Lewinella sp. 4G2: one gene and its partner. The protein of the gene in region 2 interacts with the protein of the main gene of each other region in a pairwise test. Links are inferred from orthologs where the notes say so. Each region holds a gene or a part of one and is shown on either strand. Other genes may lie near its edges.

Region 1 (5,530 bases), 1.8 Mb from region 2 along the record:
CCCACTCCATGAACATGTGGATGGTGTTATCGTCTACGTCCTGAAAACCAATGGTAAAGCTTTCGCGAGCGTTGGGCACCTGGATGACGTCAATCTTGGCGGAGACGATGTCCTTGCTTACGTCGCGGTCCTGGCTACCACCGATAAACCGTTCCTTAGAAAGCTTCCAGATCCAGCTGGTAGCGTTGACGGGTTCGGCGAACATGGTATAAGTACCCCGGAAGACCCGCACGTTGTTGATCTCCACGTCCTGAAAAAAAGTAATCTCGGTAGCTTCGTTGGCTCCCAGGCGCCAGTCCTGACCGTAAGGAATAAGCTCACCAAACAGTTCCCGGCCCTGCATTTTCGGACGACTGTAGAGTACGCGGATCTTCATGGTCCGGTCCTTATCGTCCTCATCGAGGTAGTTGAGGTAACGGGAGCGGGAGGGGTAGTAAGCTCCGTCCATTGGGCTCTTATCGAGGCCACCAAATTTGACGTCCTGAGCGGAAAGGCCCGCACTGAAGAGGAGGCAGAGACCAAGGGTGAAGAAGTAGTGTAAGCGCAAAACAGCAGTATTTTGGTTAAGTAAAGCGCGAAAGTACGTTGGCTCTTTGAGGTAAAGTGACGCCAACGGTACTTGGAAAGTGAAGGAGTCGTTAATGGATTATGGCTTAGGTACTGTTAGGAAAGCTGCTTCCTGGCTCCCGGCCGGGTTTACTCCCGGTACGTCGACCTTTAGGTCGATGCTCAGCGCAACCTCTTCTCTATTACTTCTCTTCTACCACTTCTTTTCAGATGAAAAGGAGCAAAAATCTTGTCCTTTGCGGGTGGCTTAACGCGATTTCTCGGCGGAAAAGCTAAAATCTGCCAACTCGCCAAACGCTTTGTTCGCTGTGTTTTAGTCTCTTGATTGCATTATATAGTGGGCTAATTCTCTAAACTTGCGCGTGCTCAAACAATGCAGATTTCTTCACGCTTTTCCGCCGAGAAATCACTACCACCCGCAAGGGACGGATACCCACCCAAGCCTCCAGATATCCCGTCCAAAATCTAAAATCTAACGTCCAAAATCCCAGACCCCCTTCCCGCCAAGAAATCACTACCACCCGCAAGGGACGGATACCCACCCAAGCCTCCAGGTATCCCGTCTAAAATCTAAAATCTAACGTCTAAAATCCCCAAAACCTACCGCCCCGTCAACTGCCGAAACATCTTAATCTCCGCCTCATCGTAAGGCCGCCCATCCGGGTAAAAGAGGTCATGAAAGAAGACTTCGGGGAGGGGCTCTGATTCCCAATCCGTCGTCACTTCGCCGCGGGCACGAAGTTGGTTCGGCCACATCCGCGTTCCGAAGCGGTTGCGGCTGTGCCATCCGAAGACGGTGCCGGATTTACCCGCCACGAGGCCCCAATTAATAGCCCCAACGTTAAGGGCCTTGAGCAACGGTAGGTTTTCGAACACATTGCTGTTATACGTGCGCGCGAGCCATTCCGAAACGATGACGGGCCGGCCATCCGCGCGGTATTTATTGACGCTGCTGAAGATGTAGCGGTTGTCCGAATAAGTGTGGATGGAGTGGACGTCAGAATTATTCCGGCTGGTGGCCTCGTTCATCACGCCCCGGCTCCCGAGGGAGGTGGAGACCAGCGGCTGGGAGGGCGCAGCGGCCCGCGCCCACTGCCAGGCGGCGTAGAGGAGCTTGTTGCTGGAGTCGTAAAAGTTGTCGCAGCCAGGTTCGTTGTAGAGCTCCCACAGAAGGACGCGCTCGTCCTGGCCGTAGCGTTGCAGGGTTTCCTGGATGTAGCCGCGGAGGCGCTCCCGGTCCGCATCCGTCTCGCTGCCCTCCGCGAAACGATCGACGACAACTACGCCGGGGGAAGTCACCCATCCGGAATTATGGAAGCCAGGCACCGGCAGTGGTTGCGGACCAGACTTTGCCTCCGGCTCGTGGCAATCATCAAAAAAGACGAAAGCCGGGCGGATGCCCAGGGATTGGCAGATCTCCAGAAAGGCATCCATGCGTTCGTAGAGGCCGGCCTTGTCGTCGCGCCAAACGAGGTCGTGGAGATAGACGCGCATAGTATTCATCCCGATATCCGCCGCCCAGCCCAGTTCTTGTCGGATGGTAGTCGGGTCCCAGGTTTCCCCCTGCCACATCTCCAGCTGGTTGATGGCCGTCCGGGGCAAATAATTCGCCCCGACGAGCCACGGCTGAGCGTCATACCAGGCGTTGGCTTTTTCCACACTCCAGCGGCCGGGGAGGGTAAGGGTGTCCACTTGTTGAGCCCGGAGATTGGTGGCACAGAAAGAGAGGAGGACGGCCAGGAGTAGAAGAAGGCGCATGGTCGGAGGAATTTTTTTTGACAAGGTAGGCGATTTTGGGAATTGGGGGTTTGGGCGGTTTATCGCTTACCGTTTACCATTGGGTGAAGAGAGGCCCTACGCGGCCAGAGGCCACGTCTCCAGAATTAGTAGAGTGGGCCACGTAGCGTAATGTAGGGTGGGCCACCTGCCATAAAGTAGAGTGGGCCACCTACCGGTGTGCCACCGCTACGCAAGCCGGCCCTCCGGGACGGGCAGTTATTTAGCGGCATAGGCCTCTTGTTCTCTTCTGCTCTACCTCTCCTGCGAAATCTTTCCTTAAGGGCCGTTTCTTTTGCGAAAAGACAAGCAAAAACCTCAGCAACTCCACCTCCTCCTCTTCCTCCCTGACAACCGCCGGAGGCCCTACGCGGCCAGTAGAGTAGGCCACCTGCCATAAAGTAGAGTGGGCCACCTAACGGCGTGCCACCGCTACGCAGGCCGGCCCTCCGTGGCGGGCAGTCTTGCAGCGCCGCAGGCCTCTCCAACTCCCCAACCTCCCCATCTCCTGCGAGCACGAAGCACTGCAAAGCAAAACCAATTCTCACCTACCCCAGCAACCCCAAAAATTCCCCCTCCGTCATCACCGTAACCGTCCCCAGCGCCTCCGCCTTCTTCAGTTTCGAGCCCGGCTTCTCCCCCACCACCAGGATATCCAGCTTACCGGAGACGGCCGAGACGATCCGCGCACCCGCCGCTTTCGCTTTGTTCTGCGCCTCCTTGCGGCTCATCTGCTGGAGGGAACCCGTGAACAGCATCGCCTTATCCAAAAAGGGGCCTTCGGTGACGGCGGCCTGGGGACGGTCCTCCTCCGTCTGGGAAATGTTGACGCCGAGGGCTTCCAATTCTTCCAGGAGGGCGACGTTACTCGGCACGGCAAACCATTCCGTTACGTTTTGGGCGACGGTAGGGCCGATATCCTTGATGTTCGTGAATTGCTCCTCCGTCCAATCCTTCAGATCGGTCGCCTTTTCGATGTTTTGGGCAACGAGACGGCTGGCCTTCTTCCCGAAGTGGTGGATGGAGAGGGAATACAGCACCCGCCATAGCGGGTTCTGCTTGGCCTTGTCGATGGCCTTTTCCAGTTTGGCCGAAGAGCGTTTGCCAAAGCCTTCCAGCGCCGCGATCTTGTCGTAGGGTAGGCGGTAGACGTCCGCAATGGTATCGAGCCAGCCGTTTTCGCGGAAGATATCGACGTAGCGTTTGCCCATCCCGTCAATATCCATGGCGGCTTTCGAGACGTGGAAGATGATCCGCGCTTCCTCCCGCCCGGCGCATTCGTAGTTGGGGCAACGGACGGCCGCTTCCCCCTCAGCCCGCACGAGGCGCGTGCCGCAAAAGGGACATTCCGACGCAAATTCGATCACCTGCTCGGAGCCATCCCGCAAATCGGCCAGCGGTTTTACGATGTAGGGGATGACGTCGCCGGCCCGCTCCAGCAATACTTTATCGCCGAGGCGGAGGTCCTTATCCTTGATGAAATCCTCGTTGTGGAGGCTCACGCTGGAGATCATCACGCCGGCCAGGCTGACGGGTTCGGTCTTCGCTACGGGGGTGATGGTCCCGATTTTTCCGATCTGGTAATCGACCCCAACGAGCGTCGTCGTTGCCTGTTTCGCGGCAAATTTGTAGGCGATGGCCCAGCGGGGGTGGTGGCTGGTGTACCCCGCCCGTTCCTGGAGCACGAGGTCATCCACTTTCACGACCATCCCGTCGATCTCGTAGGGGTAGCTCTCCCGCTGCGCTTCCCACTTTGCACAGTATCCTGCGGCAGCGCCAATGTCTGGCGTGCGTTCGCGTTCGTAGCCCGTGGCGGGTACTTTGAAGCCGAGTTCCGTCAGCACGTCGAGGGCCCGCGTGTGGGTTTCGAGGGGTTGGATGGCGTCGTTGCCCTCCGTATCCACGCCGTAGCCGAAGCTATAAATGAAAGCTTCCAGGTTCTTGGCCGCGGCCTCGGCAGGGCGTTTGTGGCGCATGCCGCCGGTGGCCGTGTTGCGGGGGTTGGCGTAGAGGGTTTCGCCGACCGCCGCGCGTTTTTTGTTCATTTCCTCGAAGCGGTCCTTGCGGATGATCACCTCACCGCGCACCTCCACCCGGTGGAGGCCGTACTTACTGAATTTCGCCGTCAGCGGGATGGAACGGATGACCCGGGCATTATGCGTGATCTCCTCGCCCAGCACCCCGTTGCCCCGCGTCGCCGCCCGTACCAACTGGTCGTTTTCGTAGACGAGCACGATCGTGCCGCCGTCGTATTTCGGCTCCACGGCGTAGGCCAGCGGCGCCTCTTCCTCCATATTCAGCATCCGCTTTACCTGCTTGTCGAATTCCGCCAGATCCTCCGCGTTATAACTATTCCCCAGTGACAACATCGGCACCAAATGCGGCACCGATTGGAAATCCCCCGTCAGGTCCGACCCCACCCGTTGCGTCGGGCTGTCGGGCACGATCAATTCCGGGTGCGCCGCCTCGATCGCCTCCAGCTGCTTGAACAATTCATCGTATTCCTTATCGCTCAGCACGGGGTCGTCCTGCACGTAGTACCGCCACTCGTGGTAGCGCAGGAGCGCGGCCAGTTCGGTGGCCTTTTCGGCGGCGGTCCCGTCCGTCTTTCCGGCCAGGTAATCCTTCGAGCGTTGGTAAGTCTGGGCGGGGTTTAGTTGCTGTGGCGTCATGGCGTGCAAGGTAGAAATTAGTGCTTGATGTTACGGCTTTTTTGGGCGCTGGCGCGGGTGCGAAGTTGGTGGGTATGTTAGTGCTTTAGTGCTTTGGGTGGTGGAGCTTTTTAGGGAGGACGACTTTTTGTAAAATGTGGGGATTTTAGACGTTAGATTTTGGATTTTAGATGGGATACCTGAAGCCTTTGGAGTTTATCCGTCCCTTGCAGGTGGTAGTGAAATTTCTTCGGATTAGCGTTAAGAACGCTGCACTGTTCGAGCTGATACTGTTATTGGTTGAAATACTAATCTAAGGCAACCCTGAAGTTGAGCTTGAAATGCAAATTGATGAGCGAGTTTGCAGCGTTTAGCTAATCCGAAGAAATTTCGCGTTAAGCCACCTGCACAGGACAAGATTTTTGCTTCTTTTCATCTGAAAAGAAGTGATAGAGAAGTAACGACGTTAAGCATCGACCTAAAGGTCGACGTACCGGGAGCCGGGGCAAAGAAAATCGCGTTAAGCCAAGGTTATA
Region 2 (8,177 bases):
GACCCAGGTGAAAGACCTCATACCCGGCGCGGAGAGTGGCATTGTCCCCAGCAGTTTATTCCACGAGCATGAGGGGCAGCTTTACTTCGCGGCGCGGGGCCTAGATAACAATGGCAATTCTACCGGCACCGAGCTGTACGTTTCCGACGGGACCGTAGCGGGCACCGTGCTCGTCTCCAACGTTAATCGGGGTGGCGGCAGCAGTTTCCCTACCCACTTCCTATCCGTCGACAAGCTGCTCTACTTCTTTGCCGACGACGGCGAGATCGGCCACGAGTTATATTCCCTACGTACTCAGCGCCCGCTCGTCGCGACTATTGTGGCGCTGACGCCGGTGTCATGTTTTGGGGGGAACGACGGAACGGCTACGTTCAACGTATCCGGCGGCAGTACCGAAGCGGAGGGGACGGCTGGCGAACAGTCCGTAACTAATTTGACGGTCGGCGAAAAGGCAATCTTCTTTAGGGATATGTCCGGCAATGCCGTACGGGTGACCTTTACGATCACCGGGCCCGACTCCGACTTCACGGTCACCAGCGCAACCACCCCCGCCCGTCTGCGCGACGGTGGCACCATTACCCTGACGGTGGAAGGCGCCACCCCACCCTACCGCTACGCCTGGTCCGATACCACGCTGACGGACTCGATCCGGACGGACCTCAACTTCGGGGAATACACCGTGACAATAACGGACGCCAACGACTGCACCTACGAGGAGACTTTTGTCATTGATGACCTGACTGCGGTTTCCACCTTCGCTCAGGCAGGGATCAAACTCTACCCGAATCCGGTTAAGGACCAACTAACAGTGGACCTAGATACACGCCGTGTCGCTTCAGCGGAGATCTTTACCCTGGCTGGCAGAAAGGTGACTACGATAAAGGAGCCGGCATCAGATAGATTGGTCATTTCTCTCACCGGTCATCAGTACCGCCCCGGTCCTTACGCCATCGTGTTACGAATGACGGACGGGCGAGTTATGAGTAGTCGTTTCGTCATTCGGTGAGAGGGCAGGTTCTTTTTACTTGCCTATTTCCGGGCACCCGCGGCAGCGCCCTGATTCATCACGAAGGTGAGCAGTGACGATTCGGATTGACTTTGTCCGAAAGCTTGAATAATTGACTTAGACCCTTTTGCGTAACCGTTTGGCTACCTAAATTTGCGTAACCAAACAGTTACCTATGTCTTGTGATCCAAAGGCAATGAAGATTGCCATTCTAAAGAATTTACCTGCCAAAACGGGCCACGGCCTCGACCACTGGCTCGGCGTCCTTCAACAACTCGACGCGCCGGATAAGCGCTCGGCCATTTCCCAATTGAAGCAAGCCGGGCTCGGGCACTTCCAGGCCGCAGCCGTCTACGAACGCTCCGTCGGCGAGGCGAAGTACGACGATGCCGCCGGGCTGGAAGCCAAGCAGTTCAACGGCAATACGACCTACGCTGATCTGAAAAAACAGCTACTTGGCTTTGGGAAGGACGTTTCCGTACGGCCCTGCCAAACCTACGTGCCCTTCTACGCGAAACGCGTATTTGCCATGGCCGCCCCGAGCGCGGAGGGCATGCAGATCGGCCTTGCGCTGGATGAAGCGACAGCTACCCCAGAAGCCGAAAAAGTGGACGCTTTTAAGGGCAGCCAGCGGATGACCCACGTCATCAATTTGCCGGCTAATGCTACCCTCAGCGACGGACAGCGGGACCTTCTTCACCGGGCCTACCAAAACAACGCCAAATGAAGAAGAGCATCGCTACCCAGAAACGTTACCCTCACCCCATTGAAAAAGTGTGGCGGGCCATCACGGACCCCGAGCTAGTGAGTCAGTGGCTGATGCCGACGGACATCAAAGCCGAAGTAGGCCACCGCTTCACCTTCCAAACGGACCCTTACCCCGGTTTCGACGGCACCGTACACTGCGAAGTATTTACGGTCGAAGAGCCCTACGAACTGGCCTACACCTGGAGCGGCGGAGGCCTGAAAAACACCACGATTACCTTCCGGCTCAAGGACAACGGCGACGGGACGACCACGCTGAATTTCCACCACGCCGGTTTTGCCGGTTTCCTCAACCGCCTCATCGCCAGAAACGTACTGGCCAGCGGATGGCGCGGCAAACTGCTCAGTCGCCAACTTCCGGCCCTCCTCAACGACCTATCATGACCGACCCCTTCAATGCCCTGGCGGACCCCACCCGGCGCTCCATGCTGATGCTACTCGCCGAACGCCCCCGCCCGGTCAACGAACTGACTGAACAGTTTGACATCAGCCGGCCAGCCGTAAGTAAACACCTGCGGGTGCTGGAAGGCGCCAACCTCGTCCGCTACGCCCGTGGTGCGACCGATGGCCGCCAACGGGTCGTCCACGCCGAACTCCAAGCCCTGATGGAGCTGGATGACTACCTGAGCCAACTCCGCCAAACCTGGGAAGACCGTCTGGACAAGCTGGGCAACCTACTCGACGAAATGAAGTAGTCCCACCCAACCGTTTTGCACGGCTTAAGATGGCACGCCCAAAGCACCAACATACCGAATCACCAGAAGTAGTAATCCAAAGTAACCGCCAATAAAATTTGTCACGGCAAAAAACGGAACTAACAGCCCCCTCTACCCCACCACGAAATTCACCATCCGCCCGGGGACTACGATAACCTTCCGCACCGTCTTCCCTTCCAGCTGCTTGGCAACTTGGTCGTTAGCGCGCGCGGCGGCTTCGATGTCCTCCATGGAGGCACCGGCGGGGAAGTCCAGCGTGAGGCGGGTCTTACCGTTAAAGGCAATGGGATAGGTGTGGGAATCCTCCACCAACCACTTCTCTTCCACTTCCGGAAGGGCAGCGTGGTGGACGCTTCCCGCACCACCCAGGGCGGCGAAGAGTTCTTCGGCAACGTGCGGCGCGAAGGGCGCGATGAGGCGGACCATGGGTTCCAGAACGGCGCGCTTGTTGCATTTCGCCTTATTCAGTTCGTTGCTGGCCACCATGAAGGCGGAGACACAGGTGTTGAAGCTGAGCTTGTCGATGTCCTCCGTCACCTTTTTGATCAGGGTGTGGAGGATCTTCATCTCGGCCTTGGTGGGCTCGGCGTCGCTCACGTTCAGTTGGTCACCCTTGCCTACGAATAGGTTCCAGAAGCGGCGCAGGAAACGGTACACCCCGTCGATGCCCGAAACGGACCAGGGTTTCGCCTGGTCGATGGGGCCGAGGAACATCTCGTACATCCGGAAGGTATCCGTGCCGTAGCGTTCGCTAATGTCGTCGGGGTTAATGACATTGTAGTAGCGTTTGGACATTTTGCCCATTTGTGCGCTTAGTTCTAGGTAGGCTCTACCTTCCTTGTCTATTTCCCATACGAAGGCGCCTGCCTGTTGAAGGATGGTTTTGAAGTACGCTGCATCCATCGCTTCATCGGCGGCTAGTTTGTCGATGGCGTCCTTATAAAGCCGAAAACTAGGTTCGTTATTGACGCTGGTCTCTTCAATCATTCGCAGGGGCACCTTTCGATAACCGGTGCTGCCGTCAAATACTAGAGTCCCTGTTCCAAGACCATCCACCTCGAGTGCTTGACCTTCAGTGGCATGAGCACTTACCCAAATCGGGTGACGCTGCCCGTCCTCCGTCAGCAGAATACCCAGGTGGATATTCACGATCGGCGCACCGATCATCCCCTGGTTCAGCAGTTTCTTGTAGGGTTCCCGCGTGGGGACCTTGTCGAGATCGAACAGAAACTTGTGGATCAAACGGCTGTAGAGGATGTGGCTGACGGCGTGCTCTGCTCCACCAACGTAGAGGTCGACGTCCTGCCAGTAATCGACGATATCCCTGGCGGCGAACTCCTTATCGTTGTTGGGGTCCATGTACCGCAGGTAGTACCAGTTGGATCCGGCCGTGGCGGGCATGGTGTCAGTCTCCCGGCGACGACCGCCGGGCAGCGTGTTCCATTCCTTGGCCCGCTCGAGGGGGCTAACGCCGGAGACGGCGCGGAAGTCGTCCATCGGCGGTAGCGTGACGGGAAGTTCTTCAACCGGCACCAGCTCAGGCACGTCTTGGTCGTTGTAGACGATCGGCCAGGGCTCGCCCCAGTAGCGTTGGCGGCTAAAGACGAGGTCGCGAATGCGGAAGTTGACCTGCTCTTTACCTCGGCCCATTTCCCGTAGTTTTTCGGTGGCGGCGGCGATGGCGTCCTTCACCTCCATGCCGTCCAGGAAGCCGGAGTTGATGAGCTTGCCCACCTTATCCTTAAGCGAAGCGCCGGGGTAATCACTTTTGTCGACGACGTCAATGATTTCGATCCCGAACTTCTCCGCGAAGCGCTTGTCCCGTTCGTCGTCGCTCGGCACGGCCATGATGGCGCCGGTGCCGTAGTCCTTCAGTACGTACTCGGCGATGTAGATCGGGACGCGTTTTTCGGTGAAGGGGTTGATGCAGTAGCTGCCGGTGAAGGCACCGGTCACTTTCGTTTCCTGCTGGCGATCGATCTCGGAGCGGCTACCGACGTAGGCTAGGTAATCGTCAATTTCTTTTTGTTGGGCGTCCGTCGTCAGTTCCCCCACCAGGTCGTGTTCCGGAGCAATTACCATGAAGGTGGTGCCAAAGATGGTGTCGGGGCGGGTCGTGAAGACTTCCAGTCGTTGCTCGTAGCCCTCGATGTCGAAGAAAGCCTGGGCGCCGGTGCTGCGGCCAATCCAATTGCGTTGTTGGGCTTTGAGGCCGTCGCTGTAATCCACGGTATCGAGGCCGGCCAGGAGGCGGTCGGCGTAGGCCGTGATGCGGAGGCTCCACTGCAGCATTGGTTTTTGGACGACGGGGTGGTTGCCGCGTTCGCTGCGGCCGTCCTTTACCTCGTCGTTGGCGAGTACCGTCCCGAGGGCTTCACACCAGTTCACGTAGGTGACCGAGCGGAAGGCCAGGCGGTAGTTCATGAGCACGTCGGATTGCTCCTTGGCGCTCAGTTCTCCCCAGGCGTGGGCGGTCAGGTTGAGTTGCTCGCTCTGGGCGGCGTTCAGCCCCACGGTTCCTTGCTCGGCGAGGTGGGCGACCAATTCGCTGATGGGGCGGGCGCGATCAGCGTCAACGTCGTACCAGTGCTCGAAGACCTGGCCGATGATCCACTGAGACCATTTGTAGTATTTAGGGTCCGAGGTATTGACGGAGCGGCTCCAGTCGTAGCTCAAGCCCAGGCGTTGCATCTGTTCCTTGTACCGCTCCGTGTTCACGGCGGTGGATTCACTGGGGTGTACCCCCGTGTCGATGGCGTACTGTTCCGCGGGCAGTCCGAAGGCGTCGAAGCCCATTGGGTGCAAGACGTTAAACCCTTGCTGGCGCTTGCTTCTGGCGACGATATCCGAGGCTATGTAGCCCAGTGGGTGCCCCACGTGTAGCCCGGCGCCGGAGGGGTACGGGAACATGTCCAGTACGTAATACTTCGGCTTGGAGGTATCGGAGGAAGTCTTGTAAGTTTCGTCCTGCTGCCACCGTGCCTGCCACTTGGCGTCGATGTGTTGTACGTCGAATTTCATCTTTATTCTTTGGGGTGGGCAAAGGTAATTATTAGTCAATGGTCTATAGTCTGTAGTCTTAAGTCTCTCTAATCAATTTGAAGCGGGGCTAAAGTTGCGAGACCGAATCTGTTATTCCCCTTACCTTTCAACCATGTTCGAATTCGACCGCACCGCCTTCAAAATCCAAACCTTCGAGGAGGCGGATAGCCACATTTTGTACTGGCTGAAACGCCAGGGGAAGTCTACAGTCTGTAGTCTGTAGTGTTCAGTCTGCAGTTTATAGTTTCGAGCGTGGTGTAACAACTTGTCCCTAGTTTTTGGCTTTTGCCGTCAACAAAAATGCCTATCTCTCCTTACTTGGGTACTGGACTATTTCCCCGCATACACATTCACACCCTGGGTTTGCACGCCCACTGATCGACCGGTCCTGATTACTTGCCACTGCGCTCCGCACCTGCGGCGGCGCCCTACTGCCTTGTAAGCAGCAGCGGTGCGATCGACTAACCTACTCGCTATGCTACGGATCTTACTCACTCTCCTTATTCTAGTGCCCGCACTGAGCCACGCGACCTCCGTCAAAGTATCGGAAGCCTACGGCTACGATGCGACGGATGCTACCAACTTTTTGCGGCAGGCCCTGGGCCCGAACAGCACCGCGGATACCGTCATTATCGATAACGTTGGGGAATGGTTTAGCGAACGGATCTTCGTAAACCGGGACGACGTCACCATCCTGCTTGAGCCGGGTACGATTGTCACTGGACTGGCGGGAGCGTTTGAGGACACCAACTTTAAATTCTTCAATATCCGGGGCCGCAGTAACGTCCACTTTATCGGCTACGGCGCGACGATTCGGATGGTGCCGGGCGTGTCATTTTCGGAGGGTGACCCCGGCGGTTTTCGCCACTTGCTCAACTTTGGTGGCTGCACCAACATCAGCGTGATCGGTTTGGAGCTTCGGGACTCCGGCGGGGACGGGATTCAGGTGAGCAAAAACTTCCAGGACGGAGGCAAAGACTTTTGCGAAAACGTGGTCATTCGCGACTGCTTCCTGGACAATAACTACCGCCAGGGCATCAGCATTACCGGTGGGAAGAATGTACTGATCGAAAATTGTGAGGTGACGAATACGGAAGGCGCCCTCCCTTCTTCCGGAATTGATTTCGAGCCCTCCTTTCCCGAGGAGGTCATCCAAAACTGCGTGGTACGTAATTGCCGGATCACCGACAACGCCGGGCGGGGAATTCAAAATGGGTTCGGCAAATCGGACGCTACAACACCTCCAATTAAAGTGTTGATCGAAGACACCTACATCGCGCGTAATGGAACGAGCAATTCCAGGGTCAAGGCCGGCGGGATTACGCTGAACGTGGGCAACAATGGCGTGACGGGCAACGTCACGGTGCGCAACGTCCTGATCGAAGACCAGCCCTACGACGGTCTGTTTCTTAAGTCCGCCCCCGCCAGTGTTACCGTTGATTTGGAGAACGTGATACTGCGCAACGTTGCCAACCATCCGGACACGTTGAACACGGCGAGCGTGGGTGACACTGTATTTCGGATCGCCCGCCCCATTCAAATCGAGGCCAATTTTCGGAATCCTACCCTACCCTTTGGTGGCGTCACCTTCACGAATGTCGTGGTGGAACAGGACCAGGACATCCAGTACCTCGTCGCCACCGGCAACAACCAACCGGATCGGACGCTGCAGGATGTTACGGGCAACATCACCGTAATTAGCCCATTTACGCCCACGGAAATCTTTTCAGAAGGGGGGAATGTCGACAATGTGGGCATTGTAACGACTGCCCTTACCAACTGGCCGTCGGCAGAGGTAAGCATAACGGCGCTGGACGAAATCATTGCGGAAAGCCCTGCGGATAGTGGAGCTTTTGAGATCAGCCTTAGTAATGCACTGTCCGTCCCGGCACCCGTGTTGTACGACGTAACGGGCTCCGCGACCAACCGTATTGATTACAATTATGCACCCGGTCTCGTGGTGGTGCCTGCTGGTGCAACCGACCGGAACTATTTCGTGAAGGCACGACGGGATAATGAGGTAGAAGAGTCGGAAGACATAACCTTTAATCTTAATGCCAACACCCCATTCCAAATCAGCCCGCCGGTAGTCGGACGGGCTGAAGCCGCGACGATCTCCATTGGCGCTACCAGCTTGCCCGTAGCGTGGGGAGAAGTAGTGATAGGGCGGAACCGTGATTGTAGGAGTGGTTTCGTGAGGTGGGAAACAACAGCGGAAACGGACGTGCGATCCTTTCAAGTTGAGTACCGCGTGGCGGGCAGTTCCGAGTGGCGAAGTATCAACCAGGAGGTCCCGGCCGGTGTCTTTACCTACGGGCAAACCATTGATAGGAAACTACTAGTGCCGGGCACCGTATTTCGGGTGAAGCAATACGATTGGGATGGGCGCGTCAATACCTCGCCACTGGCCACTGTACTAGATCACGGCTGTCCGCCGCAAGATCTTAAGCTTGGAATCTACCCACAGCCAGCCCGAGGAGGCTTTCATCTGGTTCGCGTTCAGGAATCGCCGGCCATCCTACGCATACTCGACTTTACGGGGAGGGAGGTACACCGCTCCGCCGTACGTGGCGTCTCTGCCTACGTCAATATTAATCTCCCAGCGGGGACCTACTTGATTACAGTTTCGGATGGAAGCCCAGTGAGCC

What was found. Proteins that work in one complex are often made in the same cells at the same time.
Region 1: the proteins of A3850_RS11805 (region 2) and ligA interact in binary tests that used the Escherichia coli proteins (3 or more experiments, as listed by UniProt). The link is inferred for Lewinella sp. 4G2 from one-to-one orthologs.

Annotation. Positions count from the first base shown.
Region 1 is NZ_LVWJ02000014.1:1,000,621-1,006,150, forward strand. The notes cover bases 2,454-5,424. They hold ligA (NAD-dependent DNA ligase LigA), read right to left. Parts: upstream 5,016-5,424; coding sequence 2,892-5,015; downstream 2,454-2,891. Other genes in these bases: A3850_RS05490 (hypothetical protein), read left to right, coding at 5,356-5,424. Outside these bases: A3850_RS05475 (DUF2911 domain-containing protein), read right to left, coding at 1-547; A3850_RS05480 (cellulase family glycosylhydrolase), read right to left, coding at 1,168-2,325; more of A3850_RS05490, read left to right, coding at 5,425-5,530. UniProt on the Escherichia coli protein: DNA ligase that catalyzes the formation of phosphodiester linkages between 5'-phosphoryl and 3'-hydroxyl groups in double-stranded DNA using NAD as a coenzyme and as the energy source for the reaction.
Region 2 is NZ_LVWJ02000014.1:2,817,370-2,825,546, reverse strand. Bases 2,399-5,889 are described here. They hold A3850_RS11805 (leucine--tRNA ligase), read right to left. Parts: upstream 5,509-5,889; coding sequence 2,599-5,508; downstream 2,399-2,598. Other genes in these bases: A3850_RS11810 (helix-turn-helix transcriptional regulator), read left to right, coding at 2,399-2,466. Outside these bases: A3850_RS11825 (hypothetical protein), read left to right, coding at 1-1,006; A3850_RS11820 (DUF5655 domain-containing protein), read left to right, coding at 1,203-1,733; A3850_RS11815 (SRPBCC domain-containing protein), read left to right, coding at 1,730-2,155; more of A3850_RS11810, read left to right, coding at 2,152-2,398; A3850_RS11800 (right-handed parallel beta-helix repeat-containing protein), read left to right, coding at 6,005-8,177.